4 regions of the Fusibacter sp. A1 genome follow, and region 4 is predicted to be linked to each of the others. Evidence: riboswitches for the same ligand, from Rfam matches in the RefSeq annotation. Region 4 holds a riboswitch; each other region holds the start of a gene.

Region 1 (6,103 bases), on a different contig from region 4:
GAAGTGATTATCGCTAAAGCGGATGCAGTCGGTGCGCCATATCATTACTCGGACTACCGCACTGTGAAAAACACACAATTGTCACGAAGTGCGACGACCTTCACCTATAAGGACGTGGATTTCAAGATCAGGCTTTTGGGGGAACATCAGATTCAAAACGCATGTACGGCATTTGACACCTTAAGTATCCTGAATGAGGGCAAGCAAATACAGATAGATGTTAAAAACATACTTGATGGCTTTGATAAGACAAGATGGATGGGTAGGGTCGAACAGGTCTCTGACAATCCAGTGGTGATTATCGACGCTGCGCATAATTTGCACGGTGTTCAAAGTTTGGTCAAGGCCATAGAGACTTATCAGCCTGAGGGTTCGCGAATCGCGATATTCGGTATGATGGCGGATAAGGCGGTATCCGATGTGGTCGGCGAAATAATCGGTAAATTCGAAAAAATCTATTTAGTCGAACCCGATAATCCAAGAGCGATGAAGACTTCTGAGCTGAAATCCGAGATCGAAAAAGCAGGTTTTGGCGGAGAAATCGTCGAACTCGATCGGGTAAGCGATGCTGTGGAAGTCATTAAAAGTTATAAAAACAAAGAGGTGAACATCTACTGCTTTGGAAGTTTATACTATATCGGCGAAGTCAGAAAAGTTCTAACAAGTGAGGCTTTCTAATCTTTTGTGAGTTTTTTTTTGAAAAAAGGCTAGCATTTTATTTTAAAAAGATGTATCATAGAGTTAACCTTGCAGTATTAAGTATCAGTATTACCACAGGGATTTGATTGCACCAATGCTTCAAATTTTTATTGTGAATTACAATACAGCTTAATAGTGAATAAGGCAATAAAAATTTGGAGGTACTCATTATGAACGGTACAGTAAAATGGTTCAACGCAGAAAAAGGTTTTGGTTTCATCACTTCTGAAGATGGTAATGACGTTTTCGCTCACTACTCACAAATCAAAAAAGATGGTTACAAAACTCTTGAAGAAGGCGAAAAAGTAACTTTTGACGTAGTAAACGGCCCTAAAGGTCCTCAAGCTGAGAACATCAACGTAGTTGACTAATTTCTAAAGCTTAAGCCCTACACATCATGTGTAGGGCTTTTATTTTTTGCGAAAATCAAAGGGTGGCACTAAATCTGCGCTCCATTATTTCAAAATCCACGTATTTGTGATACAATCACAAAGCGAATAAGAATAGGAAAGTGGGAATGTGGAATGAGTAAAGGCTATGTCGTGGTGTTCGGAGCTTCTGTAGTTGATATTTTTGGTTTTAGTTCAAATAAGTACAGACCGTATAACTCTACACCTGGTAGGGTGAAGATGTCATTTGGAGGCGTATGCAGGAATATCGCAGAAAACCTCGCAAGAGTTCAAGTGGACACCCGTTTCATATCGGTTGTCGGAAATGACGAAAAAGGTAGGAGTATGATTGAACATTCAGAGCTGATCGGCTATGACATGTCAGAGACCTTGGTACTTAAGAACGGAGGAACGCCGACCTATCTGGCGATTCTGAACGAAAAAGGCGAAATGGTGTCGGCCATTGCGGACATGAGCGCCATCGCTGAACTGAATACCTCATTCATTGATGAGAAGGCGCAAATCATAAGGGGTGCCGACTATGTGTTTGTCGATGCGGACAGTCCTCAAAATCTTGAGTACATGCTGGATACCTTCAGCGGGTCTACAAAGTTCATCTTGGATCCGGTATCCGCTGAAAAGGCGATCTCCATCAAACATCTTTTAGGTAAGTTTCATACGATCAAGCCCAATAGATATGAAGCGGAAGTGCTTGTCGGGTTTGAAATCGAGTCGGATGACGATCTGAGAAGGGCGGGAGATTTTTTCCTTGATCAGGGGGTTAAGAACGTATTTATCAGCTTGGACTCTGAAGGCATCTACTTTACAGATGGAGTAAGACACTTGAAGATCACCGCTGAAAATGTTTCAGTGTGCAATGTCACCGGTGCGGGGGATTCCTTTGTCGCGGGCTTAGGTTATGGTTACATGTCGGATACCGACATTGTCACGACCATCAAGCGTGCGATGACGATGTCGAATATCGCGATATTGAGTGACGAGACCATTAATCCTGACCTGTCTCCTGAATTCGTCGATCGTCTGATCAGCGAAACCAAGTGGCTTGTGAGAGACTTGTAATCATCCGCTAAATCATAAAAAGGCCAAAGCATATGCTTTGGCCTTTTTTGCGTGAATGGCTTTATTTGGTGAACACGCCGACCAGTTCAAGCTCGTCGACGATCGCAGGGCTATGGGGTGAGCCTTGCATGAAGTCCGTTAAGTCCTTGCCTGCTTTGATACCATCCCGATGGACTCCATCCTTCCATGAACCGATAGCGCTGACATCATAAACTTTACCGCTTACGGCGATCAGCGCAGGTTTGCCGTCTGTGCCGTCATAATAGGAAAGGGTCTGCTGATTGAAGCTGACGGTTCTGGGCTGTCTATTTCCTTCCCGGTGCATTCTCATCAGCATGGTGGCGGCTTCGGCCCTTGTGGCAAAGGCCGTCGGTCTGAAGGTGTTGTCCTTATAGCCTCCGATGATTCCCGACCCGTAGGCGGTGTAGCTGGTCTCCAGATAAAAGGAATCCATCGATGTGAAATCCTTTAAAGATAATGAAAAGGCGTAAGGATATGGTGTAGGATTGTCAGCGGCTTTTGCGATCATGTAAGCCATTTCCTGTCGGCTGATGGGTTTGTCCAAATCGTCAAAATGCTTGTAGGGCAAGTAGCCCTTATCCACCGCAGTGTTTACATACCGCTGGGCCCAATGACCTGTGGCCGCGGTGACGGCATCGGCTTTGAGTACGACAAGGATCTTTGTGAACTCGCCGCGTGTGATCGTGTTGTCTGGCCTGAACGTTCCGTCGCTATAGCCGTTGACGGCTCCGGACTGGACAAGCGCGTTGATGTCATCTGCCGCCCAATGTTTGCTCGCATCGTCGAACATGGCAAAAGCAATGCTTGTAACAAGTAAAAGAATGACTATCGTTAGTGCAAAAATGTGTTTTTTCATGTTTTTCACCTCTTCATCATTATACCCTCAATAGGCTAACCATTACCAGTGAAAACGCTTCGTTGAAATACCTCTGACATACCAACCGTATATGGATTGACACGGTCTGAGCCTCTGTTATAATAGGTTTAATTTAATAGTACTTATCAAGAGCGACTGAGGGACAGGCCCTATGAAGTCCGGCAACCTGGCGATGCCAAGGTGCTAAATCCTGCGGTGAAACCGACAGATAAGCTAGATCGACTACTCTAATTTATCTTGGAGTAGTTTTTTTATTAATTGGGACTAATTGAGGGCTGGGTGAGAGCGTATGATGTGCAAGATTGAAATAACGTATGACAGTAAGACGGTGCAAAAACCTTTGATCTATGAAATGACAAAACGATACGACATCGTCTTTAACATTTACCGCGCGATCGTGGATGAGCAGTTCATGGGGCATCTGATTCTTGAGATCGAAGGGGCTTCAAAAGCGGTGAATCAGGCGATCGAGTTTCTTGAACTTGAAGGGGTGCAGGTGGAGATCATCCAGACACAGATCGTAATTGACCGGCTTAGGTGCCACCAGTGCGGGGCATGTGCGGGGGCATGTTTCACTAGAGCACTCAAAATAGGTGAGGACAGTGGACTGATTTTTGATAAATCCAGATGTATCAGTTGTTATAATTGTATAGAGGCCTGCGATGTCCAGGCGATAGAAAAGGGGTAGGAATGAAGATTAGCAAAATACTGGAGGAAAAGCCGTTTTCGTTCTCGTTTGAGGTATTTCCGCCAAACGACGATACAAAACTGCCAAAGCTCCTATCGACAACGAACAAGCTACATTCTTTGGATCCCGATTTTATCAGTGTGACCTACGGCGCGCTGGGAGGGACGAAAAACAACACCTTTTCGATCGCGAAGAACATTAAGGACATTCAGAACATGAATGCGGTGACGCACCTGACCTGTGTGAACATGACCAAAGCTGAAGCTGCCCAAACTCTCCATTCGATGAGGTATTTCGGCATCGAGAACATCTTGGCCCTGCGGGGCGACAAGGGTGAAACTGATGTCCCCGGCGACTTCAGATACGCCTCGGACCTGATCAGGTTTATCAAGGAGACCCAGCCTGACGTGTTTTCCATCGGCGGCGCATGTTATCCTGAAGGACATATCGAGGCGAGAAACCGGACAGAGGACATCTTGAACCTCAAGATGAAATGTGACAGCGGGCTTGATTACCTGCTGACGCAGATGTTTTTTGACAATGAGATTTTTTACGACTTCATGGACAGGCTGACCCTTGCTGGTATACATACCCCAGTCATCGCTGGTGTGATGCCTGTACTTAATGCGAAACAGATACTAAAGATATGCAAGTTTTCGGGAGCGACACTACCGAAGAAGTTTGTGCGCATCATCGAAAAATTCGAGCATAATCCAGAAGCCCTCAGAGAAGCGGGTATCGCCTACGCTTCAGAACAGATCATCGACCTGATCTCTTGGGGGGTCAGAGGAGTGCATCTTTATACGATGAACAGCTTCAAAACCGCCGATCAGATCTGCGGCAATATCGAATTTGTGCGAAGTTCAAGGTGAGCAACCTATAAAAAAACCGTTTGAAGATTTCTTCAAACGGTTTTTGCTTGTGTGTATTATTCTCCGCTGTCGAAGAGTTCGATGATCTTTGCGTACATGCCGACAGCGTCGTCTTTCCACTGCTGGCACATCTCTTTAGCGGTTTTATTGCTTGGAACGCTGAGTGTCAGTTTCACAAGATTATAAGGACCTTCTTTGATTGATAGATCGACCATGTAGTTTCCTTCATCTATCTTTTGGTGTTCGGCCTTGATCAGACGCGACTTTTTCATATCCTTTTTCACGCCGACCATCACATCGTCTATCTTACCGGTGATCGCAGCGCTGATTCGGTCTTTAAAGAAATTCAAGGTGTTTATTCCCTGATCTGTGATCATATAAAGGTGCTCATCGTCTACATCGTGCTCCTCCAGCATGCCGTTTTCGACTAGGTCGAGCGTGTGCTGCTGTAGAGGGAAATATTCGATGAGGTTCAGCGACAACAGGATATCGTTGATTTGTTCGCCTGTTACCGGAACGCCCACCGCATGGTAGCTATATAGCAGGATTAACTTTTCTTTTACTTCTACTCTAGAATCTTGATTAAACATATTTTCACCACTTTATCATGGACACTTAAAGGTTAAGTTCAAACTAAAAATAGTATATCAGAAAACAAGTGAACTTGAAACGAATAAAGATTAAAATTACATGAAATTTTGAAGAAGATACACAAGATATTGTGGGGCAAAGTTATTTCGGCACCAAATAGCCAGTGGCGCTTTAACATCCGCGCAATCTCCGCTATAATGGTGATAGAACCGTTGGAGGTGCTTATGTATTCGATACTTGAAAACGTATTTAAGAGACATCAGATAGATCATTGGGGATTTGCAGACCTAAAGGGCGCGCTCCCGGAAGACTTGAACCACTATAAGACAGCAGTAAGCTTTTATGTTCCTATGTTGACAGCGGTGATCGATGAGGTGGTCGATGCTCCGACGGTACCGTATTTCCATTTGTATCGGACGGTAAACCGTATGATCGATCAAATCAATCTGGAAATCGGTCTTGCACTTGAAAAGAACGGCCATCGGGCCTATCCCATCGCCGCATCCCAGTCGCTGCCTGGAAAAGAACATCATTACGAAGGGCGATTTCAGCATAGGACTGCGGCAAGGCTAGCCGGTTTAGGAAGTATTGGCAAAAGCGCTTGCTTTATCACGCCGACCCACGGACCAAGGGTACGCCTGGGTACGGTGCTGACCACCTACCAGCCAGATCAATATCCAAAGGTTGAAGAGGAGTCGTGCGGGGGCTGCGACTTATGCGCCGCAATCTGTCCTGCCATGGCCATTTACGGTGTGAATTGGCATGAAGGTATTGAAAGAAACGAAATGATTGATGTAAGAGCTTGTTCAAAACACATGCACAGGGCATATCAGCACATAGGACGAGGTGTGGTTTGCGGCCTCTGTTTTTCGGTATGCCCCAAGGG
Region 2 (6,103 bases), on a different contig from region 4:
ACACTTTTTATGATTTAATTTATTTTTTCGAGTGGAACGAGGTTTTATGCTCCTTTTTTGAGGATGCATCAATCGAACTTGCGATCTCTTTTCCGGCGGCGCCAAGCGCTTTTGCCATTTGCGCCTGACACTCTTCGCAGTAGCGTCCGGTCGCGATAGGCTTGTCACAGCGTTCGCAGTTTAACAGCAGATTCTCGCCCTTAAACTCCAGTCTTCCATCCCTTAAAAATGTCATCAGCGACTCGTGAGAAACGCCAGTATCGTCTTCCACATCCTTTAAACTTGCATCGGGATTATCGTAAAGATACTCCCTCACGGTCTGAAACTCCTTCTCGTGGGTGTCGCGACACCTTGTGCAGACCTTGATTCCGCCCACAGAACTGAATAATCGCCCACACTCCTTGCAATTTATGATTTTAGCTTCCATACTGCCGCTCCTTTCAACGTCACTTCTGAATAGGTGTATAAAAAACAGTAGCACCGATGAGCTTCCTGTCCTCAGAACTTAACAGCCTTGCCGCAGCTTCCATTGTCGCACCTGTCGTATAGATATCGTCTATCACAAGTATCTCGGTTTCAGTGATGGTGCCATTAATCAGCTTAAAGGCGTCCGCCATGTTCCCGTATCGCTCAAGTTTTGACAGCTCGGACTGGGTAGACTCGTGATGCACACGTTTGAGCATCCTCCTCACAGGTTTTTTCACAATATGTCCAAGTTCCACAGCGATGTCATAGGCATGATCGCATCCGCGCATCCGGTTTCTTTTTTTTCCGGATGGGATGGAGGTGATCACTTCGAACTCCAACCCTTCCTCTACTATTTTTTCTGCCAGAAGATGGGCAAGCACATGGCTCATATATCTTTTATGACCGTATTTATGTTTATAGATGATTTTTTTAGCTGTTTCATTAAGTAGATACCCACTAATTACCTGTTTATAAACAGGAATCTCCCTATTATGGGAAAAAGGCATCTCCTCAAGCTTGCTAAGACAAGTCTTACAAAGGTAGGGCGCATCGAGTTTCTCTTCTTTTTCACATAACATGCACTGCTCATCGAGCGGAAAAAACAGATCGAGTATATTATTCTTTATCGTCCTTAAATGCTCCTTCATATACTTTTTTCAACCTTTCTGCAAGACTTGATCTTCTAATCACCACTCGCTGGGAATGAACAAGGTCCTGAAAGACCCTGGTGTCTCCGATGAGCGTCAATTGCTTTTTCGCCCTTGTGATCGCAGTGTAGATCAGATTGATAGACTTAAGGGGTTCAGGCATATGAAACATCGGGATGATGACATAGTCAAACTCATTGCCCTGACTTTTGTGAATGGTCATCGCATAGGCAAGCACCAGGTCATCGCTTAGTTCCTTAGAGTATTCCACCCGCTTGCCGTCAGAAAACACGACGACCATGCCTCTCTTATCCGCCGTCTCCACCTTGCCGATCTCACCGTTGAAAACACCGTCTCCATCTTCAAGGGTTCCGATTCTTGTCCATTTGATGCTGTAGTTGTTCCTGTTCTGCATGACCTTGTCCCCAACCAAAAATCGACCGAAGACCTTGTCCCCTCTCTGGGGATTAAGCCTGGCCTGCAAAGCGATATTAAGGCCCTCAGCGCCCAATGCTCCACTTCTTATCGGAGTCAAAATGGTAACCGACTCTATCGGATCTATATGATAGTACTTCGGCAGTCTCAACGAAATCACATCAAGAAGGGTATCGAGAATCTTGTTCTGCCTGGATTCCTGAATGAAAAAGAAATCCTTTCCCTTTTGGTTCACCCCAAGCTCACCGTCATGTAAGATCGCATGGGCATTGGTCAAGATAAGACTTCCCGCCGCCTGTCTGTGGATCTGCGACAGCTCGCTTGTCGGTATCACACCAGAATCGATCAGATCCCTAAGTATGTTGCCGGGTCCCACGGCAGGGAGCTGGTTCACGTCCCCGATCAAAATGATCCTAGTCCCCGTCTTTGCGGCGTCCAGAAGCTTTAAGAACAAAGGGGCGTCCATCATCGACACCTCGTCGATGACAATCGCATCGACCTCCAGCGGATTTTCGTAGTTCCTTTGAAAGTGCAAGAAGCTCGTATCTTCCTGATACATGTATTCAAGCAGCCGGTGGATTGTCGAAGCAGGTCTCTCGATAACCTCTTCCATTCTGCTCGCAGCCCTTCCAGTAGGTGCCGCGAGCGCATATTTTATCTCACTTGCCTCCATCCTCAGGACCAGTTCCTTAAGTATCGTGGTTTTTCCTGTTCCCGGACCACCTGTGAGTATATACATGGGTTCTATAAATGCCTGATCGACAGCAATCTGCTGTTCCATCGTCAGGTCCAGTTTGCTGAAATTGCCTTTATAGGACAGATCCTTGGGCATTCCGTGCTGAAGTCTTGCGATCTCCCTGATGATTCCTATCTCGGTCTTATGCATGTTCATCGCATAAATTCTGATTTCGGTTTCCACCTTCTCGACGTGGATATCCCCACCAACCGCAAGATCAGAAACCGCCACATCAAACAGGTCCTCAGGCACGTTTGCCATGCTCCTTAGGAGCCTTAAAAGTTCAGACCTACTGAGAAACATATGACCGTTCATCGCCTCCTGGTCAAGCAGATAGACGATGATCGATTCGATACGTTCCGCGGCATGATCGTCAAATCCAAGTTTCTTTGCGACCTCATCCACCGTCTTAAACCCGATGCGTTTGACATCCTTCAAGATATAATACGGATTCCTCTTGAGTTTTTCTATCGTGTGGGTGCCGTAAGCCTCGTAGATTTTAAAGGATTGCTTGACACTGAGTCCCAGCTGGTTCAAGAAGAACAGGATCTCCTCTGCCTCAAGGTGTGACTGAAAAGAGGCGTGGATCTTCTCGAATTTAGAGTCACCGATACCGCTGATCTCCTTGAGCCTATCGGGATTATAGCGCATGATATCGAGGGTGTCCTCTCCGAATTTCGCGACAATACGCTCGGCGGTGGATTCTCCGATACCTTCAAACAGACCTGATGCCAAGAAGTCCTTGATCTTATTGCTGCCGCTTGGGAGCAGTAGCTTGTATGCCTCTGCCTGGTACTGCTTACCGTAGAGCGCATGTTCTTTCTCAACCACATGAAACTCATATTGCATATCCATCGCAAGCTTTGTAAAAGTACCTGTGACAGTCACTTCTTCCTCGCCTGTGTCGACGACCAATATATGATAATGATTTTCTTCGTTCTGATAAATGACAGTAACGATTTCACCTGTAATGATCATAAATACTCCAATTCGGACTAGTAAATTTTGTATGCCTTAATGATAGCATATAATGCCCTTTAAATGTAGCAACGTAACTACACCTATCGCATTATGTATGATAAAATTATACTAAATACGAGAAAGGTGGTGCCTTATGTCAAAAGAATTAATCATACTAGGAACCGGAGGTCACGCTAGGGTTGTTTATGACGCAGTGATCGCCGCAGGAGATTACAGACCTATCGGTTTTATCGACCTGCAGACCGACTACACAGGCGAAGAGCTGCCTCTACCCTACTTAGGTGACTACTCCACGATCCGTAAGTACCCTGACGCACACTTTATCATCGCAATCGGCAGCAACAGGATCAGACAGGAAATCGCCGACGGATATGACATCCACTATGCAACCATCATCCACCCAAGCGCGATTTTCGGGAGCAATGTCACACTCGGAGTAGGATCCTTCGTGTCAGCAGGAGCGATCATCAACGCCAACTCCATCATCGGAAAACACGCGATCGTCAACACAGGTGCCTTGATCGAGCATGACAATATCATCGGACGTTATGCACATATCGGACCCAAAGCGACAACTGGTTCAAACGTCATCGTGGGTGAGCATTGCTTCTTAGGCATCCATGCGGCGATCCTGCCTAACTTGACGATAAGCGGATACAACACCATCGGCGCGGGAGCTGTCGTCACAAAGGATATCCATACACACGACGTTCACGTGGGCATACCCGCAAAAGCGTTGGGTAAGCATCATAAATAGGATATGTCAAATTAGATAGTATTTCTTAATTTGCGCCAATAAAAACAAAAAAACGCCCGAAGGCGTTTTTTGATTTATTATAATCCAGCTTCAGCTCTAAGGATGTCCGCTTTGTCTGTTTTTTCCCATGGAAGATCGATATCTGTTCTACCGAAGTGGCCGTAAGCCGCTGTCTGTTTGTAGATAGGTCTTCTTAGGTCAAGGTCTCTGATGATTGCAGCCGGACGAAGGTCGAAGTGTTTTGCAACAAGCTCTTCGATTCTTTCCTCAGTGATTTTGCCAGTTCCGTGTGTTTCTACAAGAACAGAAACAGGATGAGCCACACCGATAGCATATGCAAGTTCGATCTCACATTTGTCTGCAAGGCCTGCTGCAACAATGTTCTTAGCGACGTATCTTGCAGCGTATGCAGCAGAACGGTCAACTTTTGTAGGATCTTTACCAGAGAAAGCACCACCGCCGTGACGAGCGTAGCCGCCGTAAGTGTCAACGATGATTTTTCTACCTGTAAGACCTGCATCACCCTGTGGTCCGCCAATAACAAAACGGCCAGTAGGATTGATAAAGTATTTTGTTTTCTCATCTAGAAGTTCAGCCGGAACGATAGGAGCAACAACGTGCTTCTTAAGATCTGCAACGATCTGAGCGTGCTCGACTTCTGGACCGTGCTGAGTTGAGATTACGATTGTGTCGATTCTAACAGGCTTGTCACCTAGGTACTCCACAGTAACCTGTGTTTTACCGTCTGGTCTCAAGTAGTCAAGTGTATTATTCTTTCTTACATCAGTCAGTCTTTTAGCAAGTTTGTGTGCAAGAGAGATCGGTAAAGGCATAAGTTCAGGTGTTTCATTACATGCGAAACCGAACATCAAACCTTGGTCTCCGGCACCCGTGTTGGACTCAGCATCAGATTCCTCACCTGTTCTATGTTCAAGGTCGTTGTCGACACCTTGTGCGATATCAGGCGATTGACCGTCAAGAGCGACAAGAACACCGCAAGTGTGCGCGTCAAAGCCGAACTTAGCTCTGTCATATCCGATTCCAGCAATAGTTTCTCTTACTGTTTTTTGAATATCAACATAGCAGTCAGTAGTAATCTCACCACTTACAAGTACAAGACCTGTAGTAACCGATGTTTCGCAAGCAACTCTTGCGTTTGGATCTTGTGCAAAAATCGCATCAAGAATTGAGTCAGAAATTTGATCACAGATTTTATCTGGATGGCCTTCAGTCACAGACTCAGAAGTAAAAAATCTTTTTCTCATTGTAAAACCTCCTAGTGTTGTGTCCTGACGAATCAGGTAGATGTTTTTCTATCCCAATCTCGTAGCCCTTGAAGTCATCTTTGGGTGGTGAGAATGTTCAGTAAGTTAATTTTCGCATAAAAAAATGCGCTTCATAAAGATAAGGCGCAGTCGCTTCTCCTCATCTTCCAGAATTTAATCTGTAGGATTTAGCACCGTGTTAAAAACCGGTTGCCGGACGTCATCGGGCCTATCCCTCAGTCACTCTTCATAAGGTCCTTTTATGTAATACCCTAAACCATTAGGTTAACACATAAAAGTTCATTCAATTGTAAATGCAAGATAAACTATATCACTTGTCATTTAAGATTGCAAGCGTTTTTTTATATCATTTTTTCAAAAATTAATTCATCTGATGAACATCATCAAAAGCGGTATCGTACCCAAGCTTAGCAGTGTAGTGGCAAAGATAAGGAGCGAACCAAATTTGTAGTCGCTGTTAAACTGCGAAGCGAATATGGCCGTGTTGGCGGCAGCTGGCATTGCAGAAATGATCACAGGAATATATAATGTCAACCCTTTAAATCCTAAAAGTGTAAGCGCGGTATAAGTAAGCACCGGAATCACCACAAGGCGCAGCAAGGAGATCCACCATACCTGTGTATTTTGCATCGCTTCTTTAAACTTCACTTCCGTAAGGATAAATCCGATGAACATCATCGAAAGCGGAGTTGTGGTATCACCAACCATTTCCAAGATCACTTTGACAGGCTCCGGGAAGGAAAGACCAGTTAAAAACATGAAATAGCCGATTACAATCGCCACAAGTCCGGGA
Region 3 (6,103 bases), on a different contig from region 4:
ATCGCCCGTACCGCTTCAATAACTCCTTTATCAACCTCCTTCAATGCACTTTCGATAACTCTTCCTACAAATGGGGCCGCTCCAATTGCAAGCGGTACGATCGTAGCAGTAGTACCTATTGTCTTTCCCACCATCATTCTGGTAAGCGGGAAAAGTAAAATCATTAATATAATAAAAGGGATTGAACGTGTCATATTGACCACACTCCCCAATATTGACTGGATCACCCTATTTGGCATCAGACCGTCCTCGCCGCTGACTGCCAGTAAAATTCCAATCGGAAAACCAAGCAGAGACGCAAATACCGATGACACAACCACCATATAGAGGGTTTGCAGTGTAGGTTCGATTAAATCTAAAAACATAACTAACTCCTAACTCGCCTTGATTTTGAAGAAATCATCTGTAATGATCTTCAAGCGCTCATTTTCTTTAGTGCCCTTATTTAAGGACTCAATATGGTTGATAGATCCGTTTTCCATAAATGCGACCTTATCACATATCGATTCAATCACTTCCATCTGATGTGTGATCAGCATGATTGTCAGTCCAAACTGATCTCTCAGCTCTTTAAGCAGCGCTAAGATCTCAAGTGTTGTTTTAGGGTCGAGCGCGCTGGTCGCCTCATCGCAAAGCAGAACTTTGGGTTGATTGACAAGTGCCCGGGCAATCGCCACCCTTTGCTTTTGCCCACCACTTAACTGACTGATGCGAGCCTGAACCTTATCGCCAAGTCCGACTCTTTCTAATAGTTCAATTGCTTTTCGCTTTGCAGCATCCCTTTTCATTCCGTCGATTTCAAGGGGAAACATCACATTCTCCAGAACATCTCTTGAAGACAAAAGGTTAAAGTGCTGAAAGATCATCCCGATCTCTTTACGCTTGCCATTCAGCTGCGATTCTGTTAATTCATTGATGATGACATCATCTACACCAATCGATCCCGAATCCGAACCTTCAAGACCGTTGATCAATCTTATAAGCGTCGACTTGCCTGCTCCACTTAGTCCGATAATGCCGAATATTTCACCCTTTTCAATCGTCAGTGTGACATCCTTTACAGCCTGCACCTTCTGATGGATCGTTCTATACTCTTTTGAAACCCTGTTTACGGTAATCATGATGCCTCCTATTGACATATATGTGATATATTAACACTAGACCAGTATAAAAAGAACGCTTATGAGCGTTTATTTTTAATGATCAACCATTTTGATATTAAAAAAGCTACTCCAAAGAGTAGCTTATAAAATAATCTCATCTCTCGGATTCTCCGCAGGATTTAGCACCTTAATCGAAATTAGGTTGCTGGGTTTCATCGGGCCTGTCCCTCCACCACTCTTGATAAGTGATCTATTCAATTGTCTAACGAAAATTACTATCAACTAACTTAGATACATTCTAAAGGCTATCTTATCATCTGTCAACCCTCAATTTAAAAAGATAAAACAACCACAATAGAGAATGGTCGATTACTCAAGCGGCTTCAGATTTTCTTTACCAGTCATGTCTTTGATCATGTTTACAAGTAAATTGATCTCTTCTTGAATATCGTCTAAGCTGACCACTTCGCTAGGGGAGTGCATATAGCGCAGGGGTAGAGAGATAAGGGCAACAGGTACACCCTTGCCGGTAAAACGCATTCTGTCCGCATCGGTTCCTGTGCGATTTGGCGTCAATTCAAATTGCAGTTTGTGTTCATATTTTTTCGCAGTCGCCTTGATCATGTCGTTGATCTTAAAATTGATTTGTGACCCATATGAAATAACAGGACCGCCGCCAAGTTTGACATCGCCATCCTTTTTAAGGTTGGCACCTGGTCCATCTGTTGCAAAGGTCACATCACAAGCAATCGCCATATCGGGTTGAATCTGTGCAGTAGCAAAATGTGCACCACCTGCTGTGGTTTCTTCATTGACGGTACTTACACCGTACACTCCCACGTTCAAATCTTCTTTCGAAAGCGCTTTGATCACTTCGCCAACGATAAAGGCACCAGACCGGTTGTCTAGGGCACGGGCAGACATCGTATTATTCAGCAGATAGTCATAATCCATATCGTAAATGACATAGTCGCCTACACTTACAAGTTCTTTGATAGCGTCTTTTGAAGACGCTCCACAATCGATCGTCAGATCCTCGACTTTGATCTCTCCCTTTTCGCCTCCTTTATGCTCAGCATTGACAGAAACCACACCCTTAACGACTTCTTTTCCATAGATCCTAACACGGCTGCCTAGGGCAAGTTTCGGGTTGATGCCACCTGCACGGTTGACATAGACAAAGCCCTTATCGTCGATGTATTGAACCATAAACGCAATCTCATCACAGTGCCCTGCCAATAAGACCTTGAAGGCCGCCTCCGGATTCAAAATAGCGATCGCGTTTCCTGAGAAGTCTGTCTCCATTTTATGGGCATAAGGTTTAAGTTCATTCATCCAAAGCTTCTGTATAGCCACCTCGTCCCCAGATGGCGACGGGCATTTGATCAGTGTTTCTAAAAATTTCTTATTCATAATATCCCCCTTGTCCTTTAGTCTACAAGACTAATTTTACATTACGCCTTCATGAAAGCAAAGTCATTACTTCCTAAAGTTCAAATGAAACTCACTGCCTATCCTGCAAGGCTTGCAATAGATGTATCCCCCCTGCTTTCGCATGATTTCTTGCGCAAGATACAGTCCAAGTCCGATTCCCTCCTGATCATCTGCAGTATCTGACCGGTAGAATCGCTTGAATACATGGTTGACCTCTTCTGATGAGACACCTATGCCTTCGTCTTTTACAAGTACGGTGTGAAACATTTCGTTTTCCGTCACTTTCAAGCAAATTTTAGTCTGGCGTTGACTGTATTTCACAGCATTGTCCACCACATTAAAAATCGCTTCCGTACTCCATTTCTTATCATGTCTTATCAGGATATCCTCAGGCTTATAATCAATCATGATGTCCTTGTTACTCGCTTTTAGGTGAACCTGACTAATCACGTCTAAGAGAGTCAGGTTGATGTTCTCATTTTTCACAGTCACATCGATACATCCCGACTCGATTCTAGAAAGCTTCATCAGGGATTCGACAAGCCACTCCAGTTTTTCAGTCTGCCTGATGATTTTTTCTAAAAACGCATCTTCATTCGTTTCTAAAAAAAGACTCTGATACATCTTCATATTGGTCAGTGGCGTTTTAAGCTGGTGGGATATGTCTCCGATAAGCGCCTGTAGACGTGTTCTTTCGTCCGTTTCCTTACGCTGCATGACCCTTATTTGGTCACTGAACTTCAGCATTTGATGTTGCAGCTTCGACACTAGGTCATCTGATGCCACCGCACCCGATTCGATTTCCTTGCCATCGATCAGGCTTTGCACTTGATCACTCAAGGATACCATCTCGCTCTGAAGCGCTCCCTTGATCCAATGTGTCTTATAGCCCTGTAGTAGCAAAAGCGCCACAATAAGGACACTTAAAGGGTACTTCAGCGGCGTTGCGAGTAAAAACAAAATCACGAGAACAATAAAAACCGTTAAGGCGATGCAAACGTCAATAATTTTCATTTGATTCGCTCCATTTATATCCGATGCCAAAGATCGTTTGAATCCATCTACCGTCAGGGTCCATCTTCTTACGAAGTCGGTTGACCGTCACACTCACCGTCCCCTCATTGACAAACTCTCCGTCCACATCCCATATGCCTTCCAGCAGCATGCCTTTGGTTACAACCTTGCCACGCGCCGCAATCAGATAGCTTAAGATCTGGTGCTCCCGCTTTGTAAGTTTTACAGGTGCACTGTCAATTTCAAGTTGACACCTATCCTTATCATAGCTTAGTCCTTTAATCGCATAAGTGCTCGTCCGGGTGTTTCTCCTTATGATCACATTCACCCTCTCCTTTAATACAGGCAGTGAGAAGGGTTTGGTGATATAATCCTCACATCCTAGACTAAATCCATTTAACATGTCCTCTTCCAAGTTCTTTGCCGTTAAGAACAGAATCGGGCACTTGAAACATTTTGAAAGTGTGAATCCGTCTGTTCCAGGCAGATTGACATCGAGTATCGCAAGATCGTAGTTGAAGTCGTTGATGACCTCTTTTCCAAAACTCTGAACGACAAAATGCCCTTCTTTCGAAAGGGCATAGGTCAGGCCGTCGTTTATATCCAAATCATCTTCAACAATTAAGATTTTAGCCATAAGAACTCCTATTCTACAACGTTAAGTCTTTGCATGAGACTGTCACTGTTAAACACTTTAAAGCTGAATCTAGGTACAGATGCGACAATCACATAATAGATGACGCATAAACCGACAAGAGGCAGCCCCTGCCTGAACATGACCTTGCCGACCACCATCATGCCTAGCGGTATCGATAGGACGGTTGTCACACCCACAGCAAGTAGCAGCACATAAAGCCCTTCAAAGTACAGCATACCTTTTAGCTGACTGCTGGTCATGCCTACGGACTGCATCACAGCGAACTCGCGTTTTCTAACCAGTATGCCCGTACTTGTCATATTGATGAAATTCATGATTCCAATCAGTGCCAAAATGCCGCTTAAGCTGTAGCCGACCATTCTTATCATCGTAAGGAATCCCTTGATTTCTTCAATGTAGTCAAACCTTGATTTTATCACGATATACGGGTACATTTTTAAAAGTGCCTCTTTGGAAGATTCCATATCCCCTTCTACCATGACAGTCATCGCAGGTACAGTATCGTCCGAATGGATAAACCCTTGTAGCGTGCCCGAGGTATAACTTTGATCGTACAGGTATAAGGGCAGTTCGTCTACCACTGCAACGATTTCGTATTCTTTTCCTTCTATTTGAAGGCTATCACCCAACTTAACCGGCACCTCTTTCCTACCTTCATCATCAAAAAACAAGCTGTCTATTACAATCTGATCAGGTTCAAGCGAGGTTCCGATTTCTCCTTTTATCACATAATCAGTCAATTTTTCTAGAACAAACGTATCCGCATGGTAGACTTCTATATCAAGTGTTTGGTCCGCAAGTCTGACGATATGCTCCTCTACTGAAAAGGCATGCGTTACGACTCCCAGTTCATCAATATCATCTAGTAACGAATCAGAAAGTGTTCTTCCATCATTATTGTAAGTAAAATACTGGGCATTACCAATAAGGTAATCCGAACCGATAATGCGGTCTAAATGCTCCTTGGGGTCCACACTGGCCACTAGCATGAGTGCGCCATTCAGCACTAGAAGACTTAAGCTTAAAGACATGACCACCATAATCGCTTTTCTTTTGACCCTAAAAAGATTCTGCCATGCCATCTGATGGATTCTATTGCCTTGTTTTCTCCGTTTGCTTTGCTTCACATACTTATAGTTTACCTCGACTGATTTGACAGCCTCAATCGGCGAAACTCCCGATGCGACTTTAGCGGGAATGGCACAGCTGAGCAGTACCGTAAGTGTGGTTAAAACGCCCGACACAAGAAAAATCAAGCCATTGAAGGAGATTTTTATGGTCTGAAGATTCAAAGTTTCAAGGACAAGAGGTGTGAATTTCACACCAAAAAAGTAGCCGATGGCAAGACCTACAGGTAGGCTGAGTATCAACAGATACATCGCTTGTCCAAATACTATTTTTTTAATTTGCTTCTGAGTGGTACCTACTGTTTTCAGCAAGCCGTAGTAATTGATATCCTTTTGTACGGCAATCAGGTAAATGTTATAGATAATAAGATAGCCGCTCATCATCAACATGCCTATCAATAAGCCATAGGAGATTAAATCCTTTATTTGAATATGACTGATATCGCCAACATATGCCCAGTTCGTACCATACTTTATTTCATCAGGGTTCATCCCCTTGTCGCTGATCATCTTCTCAAACTTATTTGATGTATTGAACTTATTTGCGAACTCAATACCTAAATCATTGGCACCCAGCATGTTTGGTCCGATTCCATCCGTGACGACACTTGCCTTAAATGCCTCGGACATGATCAAAAAGCTGGTGTGGCTATAGATGTTCCCTTCATATACCCCGATAAGCTTCAAATCATACGAATTGACTTCATCGCCAATCTGCAATTGGAGTGTGACGTTTTGACCAGGTTCATGAGGCAAATCCAATAAAT
Region 4 (6,103 bases):
TCCGGATACGACTCCGCAGTAGTCTGTCGCGAAGACAAGATCTTTGGTCGTCAGGTTGATGACAAAGCTTTTCGTGCGCTTGATGATGTCATAGGAATGCCTGGATTTTCTGATCGATATGTAAGCCATGGCGGGATCTGTACAGATGGTTCCGGTCCAAGCGATCGTGATGATGTTGTGTGTGTCTTCTGAGTCTCCGCAGGAGACCATCACTGCGGGTACAGGATAGATCATCGTGCCGGGTTTCCAGGTCATTTTAGCCATAGTCGTTCCTCCAATCGGCGATCACCGCTTTATTCGGTCAGCCGAGCGTTTTGATGTCTTTAGAAATGAGTTCCAAGGACTGAGTCAGCTCATGTGAAACATCCTTCAGCTGACCAAGGTATTCCATACGTTCTTTGATGGAGAGCTGACTGTTGTTGATATGTGACTGCTGAGTGGTGATCTTGCTACTTGCTTCTACTGATAAGGTTAACATATTGTTCTTGGTTTCATCAATAGTTTTAGTCACATCTAAAAGGGCGGATTTTGAGTTGGTGAAGAGTGTCAGTTTTCCTTTGATCTGATCGAAATCCCTAGCTAATTGCGTGGTGGTCTCAAGCAGCTCATTTGCAACAAGTGTCGTATCATAAGCTGTGGCTTTTGTGAAGGTTGCAAGCTTGCCGACCTCTTTTGCGACGACCTCAAACCCCCTACCTGAATCACCTGCCCTTGCAGCCTCGATGGATGCGTTAAGTGCGAGCAAGGAGACATCGTCTGCGATGGTTTGTATCGTTGCGATAAGAGTGGTGATTTCATTCACGTTCTGACCCAGCGTTCCCATGTGTGTGAGGTCTTTGCTGATTTCCTGTTCCAAGAGGGACAGCGTATTGAATTGTTTTTCTATCACTTGGATGGATGATGCGATAAGCCCGCATGCGTCTTCTATTTTGTTGACCATTGATTTTGTAAATGAGGAGTGGTGCTCTACGGTGTTTGCGATATCACCCACATGTCCATTGATGTCCTTTGACAGATCATCGATGGTATCGCTCATCTTACAAAGCGAGTCGAGTGCTATTTCTGTATGGTGGTGATTGTCCCGTAGCCTTGTGGCGGTCGTACTCATTACTTCATACTGCCTGCTTGCGTCGTCCGCGAGCTCTGAAACGAGCTTGGTGCTGTCCTCAAGATCAGTCAGCTTGAGATTTAAGACTTCGTTCAGATCATTCGCCTTACTTTTGCTGATTCCACCGAAATAAGCAAAAAGACCAAGGAAGATCGGCGCGCTTTCCACCATAAAAAGCAGTGGATTGTCATGATGAATCGAAGTTATGGAATCCAATGTCAAGGGAAGACTCAGTCTGATGAGTTCAAACGTGATCGCCCCCAAAGGAAACGCACATCCGAAAAGTGCTCCGATAGCCGTATAATTTTTTGTAGTCCTGTTCCACATAATAATCACCTCCAGTTCTAGAATACCCTACGCGAAGGGGGGGCGCAAGTTGAAATATTTAAAATTGTTAAACTATTATTTATATGGTCATCCAATCTTGAAAAAAATCAATTAAATAAGTGGACGACCTTGAAAGAATACGGAGAAAACGTTATCATTGAAGTACCGTAAAAATATTTTTATACAGGAGGATTAGGATGTCTTTTCAAGAAAAACTAGCGAAATATGCCGACCTCGCAGTACGTGTGGGTGCTGGGGTCAAAAAAGATCAGGAAGTCATTGTCAACGCACCGATCAATTGTTATGAACTTGCACGTTTTGTGACTGCAAAAGCATATGAGGCAGGTGCAAAGAGAGTCGTTGTGGAATATGGCGATCAGCACATTACCCATGCGCTTCTTAAAAACGCTTCTGAAGAAGTGCTTTCCGATTTTCCTCAGTGGAGAGTTGACGGGCTGCTTGGAATGATAAGAAAAGGTGCCGCCATCATTTCGATCGTTTCTGCAGATCCGGAACTTATGATGGATATCGAACCTAAGAAGATGGGCCTCTTTCAAAAGGCCGCTGCACTCGCATCGGAAGAGTACAAGAATTATGTGATGCAGGGAAATACCTGCTGGACGATTGTCGCCCATGCCAACGCTCCTTGGGCGAAAAAAGTATTTCCAAAATTAGAAGAAACTCAAGCGATCGACGCGCTATGGGATAAGATCTTCGAAGCTACACGCATGCACGAGCCAGATCCTGTAAAGGCTTGGGAGAACCACTTGAATCTTCTGGATGATAAACTTGAACTTCTAAATGGCAAGAACTTTGTAAAGTTCCACTATAAGGCGCCTGGCACCGATCTGGTTGTCGGAATGCCTGAGAGCCACAAGTGGATCGGCGGTGGTCAGCTCAGCCTAACAGGCGACAAGTTCCTTCCTAACATACCGACAGAAGAAGTGTTCAGCACACCTCACAAATATCAGGTGGATGGCACCCTGGCTTCGACAAAACCGCTTGTTTATGGCGGAAAGCTGATCGAGAACTTCTCCTTCACGTTTGAAAAGGGTAAAGTGGTCGATTATAAGGCTGAAGTCGGACAAGATGCTCTAGCCAATCTATTCGCAACGGATGACGGTTCGATGTACCTAGGTGAAATCGCGATCGTTCCCCATGACTCACCGATTTCCAATACGAACGTGACCTTCTTCAACACGCTTTTTGATGAGAACGCATCATGCCACTTCGCATTTGGAAACGCCTATCTTCTTTCTGTGGAGGATGCGGACAAACATTCCAAAGAGAAACTGGATGAAATGGGTGTCAACCTGTCGCTTTCGCATGTGGACTTCATGGTAGGTTCAGGTGAACTGAACATCACAGGAACAACAGCCAGTGGTGAGGAAATCATCGTATTTGACAAAGGCAACTGGAAAATATAGAAACTATTGAAGAAGTGCGAGTGCACTTCTTTTTTTTTGAATAAATTGAATATCGCATGCTTCTACGAGTGGAAAGGGCACTTTTGGGGTAGTAAACTATGATATAATAGCAAAGGTGTTTCTTATCAAATTGAAAAGGGGTTAAGTGATGAAACAACTTGAAAAACAACTTATAAAGATGGAAGAAGCGGATTATGAACTCCGTCAAGATATTATGAACCGCGGTGAACTTTTTGCAGGCTACCATCCCGAGATACGGGCTCTGCATGAGAAGAACGCCGCCTTTGTCATGAATTACGTCAAAGACAACCAGTGGCCGGACTTTGCAAAACTGAGCGAAGAGGCTGCAGAGGCGCTTTTCATGGTGATCATCCATGCGATAAGCATGCCTGATTTCATGCGTGGGGCGTGGGATTTCTATAGTTTGAAGAAGGATCCTGTCACAAAGAGCTACGCTGCGCATATGGCCGATCGAATCGCATTTTTTGAAAGACGGCCTCAATTATACGGCACTCAGTGGGACATCAGCCTCATAGGAGAAACAGTACTGTGGGAAGTGGAAACCCCCGACCTGCTCGACAGCCGCAGAAAAGAAAACGGTATGGCCGAGTTCGAGGAGATTGATTTCGCCCTTATTGAAATGGATCTTGGAATGGGCTTGAAACGTCAGATCGGCCAGTACGACTTCCTATACCAGACAAAGTGGGTGTGCCCTGAAGACAACCACATCATAAGGCTTTTGCACTTTTACCGTGACTATGAGTCGGGCTTCATCATGGGGCCCAAATACAGCGCGGCCCATCATTTAGGGACTTTGGCTTTGAAAGAACCTACGATTGATCTTGTCATGCCGCTTCAGCATAAGGAAGCCTTTGACCAGTTCAATGAAGCAAATGGCGTCACAACGGTGCAAAAAGGTATGAAGTCTGGATCGTATGCGATCAAAGATGACTTGGGGTACCTCCATTTTGAGGTCATTTTTATCGAGTTCACAGAAGGTGACGATAATTGGGAGCTTGCCGGTTCAAAGCTTGACTTAGGGCTAGCCACTTGTCATACGGTCAACGGATGGTTGTTGACCCCTATCGCGATTTTAAAAGCGGCAATCCTAAAATGGGTAACCCTTGACGAGGATACGATGCAGAGGCTCAGAGCCCTCTAACCATGTTGATCTGATATATCATTCTTATATCTAATATCTATCACAAAACCGCTTGCTTTTGTAAAGTTAGGCGTTTATAATCCTATTAATCATTACTTATCGAGAGAGACCGAGGGACTGGCCCTATGACGTCCGGCAACCTAGCAATAGCTGTGGTGCTAAATCCAGCAGGTCAACAGCCTGGAAGATAAGGTATAAGAAAGTTCAATGACTTCTTGTAGCCTGCTACAAGAAGTTTTTTTTTATTGACGATCTTTTTAAATTATCAGGGATTTATAAATTGCCGTAGTGAATGAGATAGCGATTGAATATCAGGAGGATACACATGAAGAATGATTTCAGGTTTGAGACATTACAGATTCACGCGGGACTTGTGCCCGACGCTGCGACAAAGTCGAGGGCGCTTCCAATCTATCAGACATCGAGCTATGTCTTTGACGATGCTCAGGATGCGGCGGATTTGTTCGCACTTAAAAAATTCGGGAATATCTACACCCGTCTGACGAATCCGACCACAGACGCCTTTGAAAAAAGAATCGCCGCGCTTGAAGGCGGTGTCGCAGCAGTTGCGACGGCTTCAGGCATGGCTGCCATCTCGTATGCTGTGATGAACATCGCGGCAGCGGGGGATGAGATCATCGCTGCCAACACCCTTTATGGCGGTACGTCAACTTTATTCACCCATACCTTAAAACGATTTGGAATTACAAGCAGATTTGTAGGTCCTGATGATTTTGACGCCTATGAGGCTGCCATCAACGAAAAAACAAAGGCGATCTACATCGAAACAATAGGAAACCCTGGAATCAACATTCCTGATTTTGATAGGATCGCTGACATCGCAGCAAAAAACAAGCTGCCGCTCATTGTGGACAACACCTTTGCCACACCATACCTTTTCAGACCTATAGAACATGGTGCCGATATTGTCATCCATTCTGCGACAAAGTATATCGGCGGGGCAGGAACTTCAATCGGCGGTGTGGTTGTCGACAGCGGAAAGTTCGACTGGACGGGTGGCAGATTTTCTGAGTTTACGACACCGGATCCCAGCTACCATGGACTTGTATACCATGAGGCATTTGCAAACCTTGCCTATATCGTTAAGTTGAGAGTCACTCTTCTTAGGGATCTGGGTGCTTGCCTTTCGCCCTTCAATGCCTTCTTACTGGCTCAAGGTATAGAGACCTTATCGCTAAGAGTAGAAAGGCACGTCGAAAATGCCAGAAGCATCGCAGAATTTCTTGAAAACCACCCTGAAGTCGCATGGGTAAAACATCCGTCGTTAAAATCACACCCGGACTATGAAAGGGCGACAAAATACCTTCCTAAGGGAGCTGGAGCGATTTTGACTTTTGGAGTAAAGGGCGGTTACGACAAGGGTGTCAGAGTGATCAACCTGCTAAAGCTATTCTCGCATCTTGCCAATGTAGGTGACGCCAAGTCACTTGTCATCCATCCGGCGTCTACCACCCATCAGCAATTGAGCGCTGATGAGCAAATCGCCGCAGGAGTAAGACCTGAGCTGATCCGTCTGTCGATAGGAATAGAGAATGTGAATGACCTGATCGATGATTTAAATCAGGCCTTATCAAAATAAGACTTAACACTTAAGGGGTAAAAGCGTATCATAGATATAATAAGTTGGTGATGTCAAAGGAGAAGAACATATGAAGTTGGGATTGTTAGGTTTTGGAACAGTAGGCAGCGGAGTAGCGGACATTGTAAAAAAACATGAGGATAGGCTTTTGACGCTTGTTGGGGAAGCCGTATCGGTGAAAACAGCGCTTGTGAGAAATCTGGACAAGTACGCAGGCACACGTGACGATGTGCGGTTTACCACAAATGCGGACCATATCGTCGACGATCCTGAAATTGATGTGGTGGTTGAAGTGCTTGGCGGTATCGACACGGCCTATGCCTATATCAAACGCGCACTCATCAATAAGAAACATGTGATTACAGCCAATAAGGCAGTGATAGCCGCCCATTATCCAGAACTTCAAGCACTGGCAAACAGCAACCATGTGAATCTTATGGTAGAAGCATGTGTCGCCGGTGGAATTCCTGTCATATCCA

What was found. Region 4 has a riboswitch for S-adenosylmethionine ahead of DWB64_RS00020 (O-acetylhomoserine aminocarboxypropyltransferase/cysteine synthase family protein). Riboswitches for the same ligand answer to the same signal wherever they lie in the genome.
Region 1: it holds a riboswitch for S-adenosylmethionine, as region 4 does, so the genes downstream of both, DWB64_RS03610 (NIL domain-containing protein) here and DWB64_RS00020 (O-acetylhomoserine aminocarboxypropyltransferase/cysteine synthase family protein) in region 4, are expected to answer to the same signal.
Region 2: it holds a riboswitch for S-adenosylmethionine, as region 4 does, so the genes downstream of both, metK (methionine adenosyltransferase) here and DWB64_RS00020 (O-acetylhomoserine aminocarboxypropyltransferase/cysteine synthase family protein) in region 4, are expected to answer to the same signal.
Region 3: it holds a riboswitch for S-adenosylmethionine, as region 4 does, so the genes downstream of both, DWB64_RS02895 (methionine ABC transporter ATP-binding protein) here and DWB64_RS00020 (O-acetylhomoserine aminocarboxypropyltransferase/cysteine synthase family protein) in region 4, are expected to answer to the same signal.

The regions. Positions count from the first base shown of each region.
Region 1 is NZ_QQWI01000002.1:337,475-343,577, forward strand. It holds gene DWB64_RS03590 (folylpolyglutamate synthase/dihydrofolate synthase family protein) at 1-678, shown strand, start outside; gene DWB64_RS03595 (cold shock domain-containing protein) at 870-1,070, shown strand; gene DWB64_RS03600 (carbohydrate kinase family protein) at 1,224-2,168, shown strand; gene DWB64_RS03605 (S-layer homology domain-containing protein) at 2,230-3,045, opposite strand; SAM riboswitch class I at 3,186-3,281, shown strand; gene DWB64_RS03610 (NIL domain-containing protein) at 3,356-3,754, shown strand; gene metF (methylenetetrahydrofolate reductase [NAD(P)H]) at 3,757-4,626, shown strand; gene DWB64_RS03620 (DUF4364 family protein) at 4,683-5,216, opposite strand; gene DWB64_RS03625 (4Fe-4S double cluster binding domain-containing protein) at 5,442-6,103, shown strand, end outside.
Region 2 is NZ_QQWI01000004.1:324,205-330,307, forward strand. It holds gene DWB64_RS07315 (hypothetical protein) at 20-427, opposite strand; gene DWB64_RS07320 (ComF family protein) at 447-1,115, opposite strand; gene DWB64_RS07325 (ATP-dependent RecD-like DNA helicase) at 1,084-3,264, opposite strand; gene DWB64_RS07330 (acetyltransferase) at 3,401-4,024, shown strand; gene metK (methionine adenosyltransferase) at 4,102-5,289, opposite strand; SAM riboswitch class I at 5,447-5,545, opposite strand; gene DWB64_RS07340 (AEC family transporter) at 5,677-6,103, opposite strand, start outside.
Region 3 is NZ_QQWI01000002.1:182,866-188,968, reverse strand. It holds gene DWB64_RS02900 (methionine ABC transporter permease) at 1-365, opposite strand, end outside; gene DWB64_RS02895 (methionine ABC transporter ATP-binding protein) at 375-1,121, opposite strand; SAM riboswitch class I at 1,255-1,351, opposite strand; gene DWB64_RS02890 (M20/M25/M40 family metallo-hydrolase) at 1,473-2,516, opposite strand; gene DWB64_RS02885 (sensor histidine kinase KdpD) at 2,583-3,551, opposite strand; gene DWB64_RS02880 (response regulator transcription factor) at 3,538-4,188, opposite strand; gene DWB64_RS02875 (ABC transporter permease) at 4,197-6,103, opposite strand, start outside.
Region 4 is NZ_QQWI01000001.1:1,464-7,566, reverse strand. It holds gene DWB64_RS00040 (flavin reductase family protein) at 1-264, opposite strand, end outside; gene DWB64_RS00035 (methyl-accepting chemotaxis protein) at 302-1,435, opposite strand; gene DWB64_RS00030 (aminopeptidase) at 1,633-2,862, shown strand; gene DWB64_RS00025 (hypothetical protein) at 3,011-4,024, shown strand; SAM riboswitch class I at 4,118-4,218, shown strand; gene DWB64_RS00020 (O-acetylhomoserine aminocarboxypropyltransferase/cysteine synthase family protein) at 4,350-5,624, shown strand; gene DWB64_RS00015 (homoserine dehydrogenase) at 5,695-6,103, shown strand, end outside.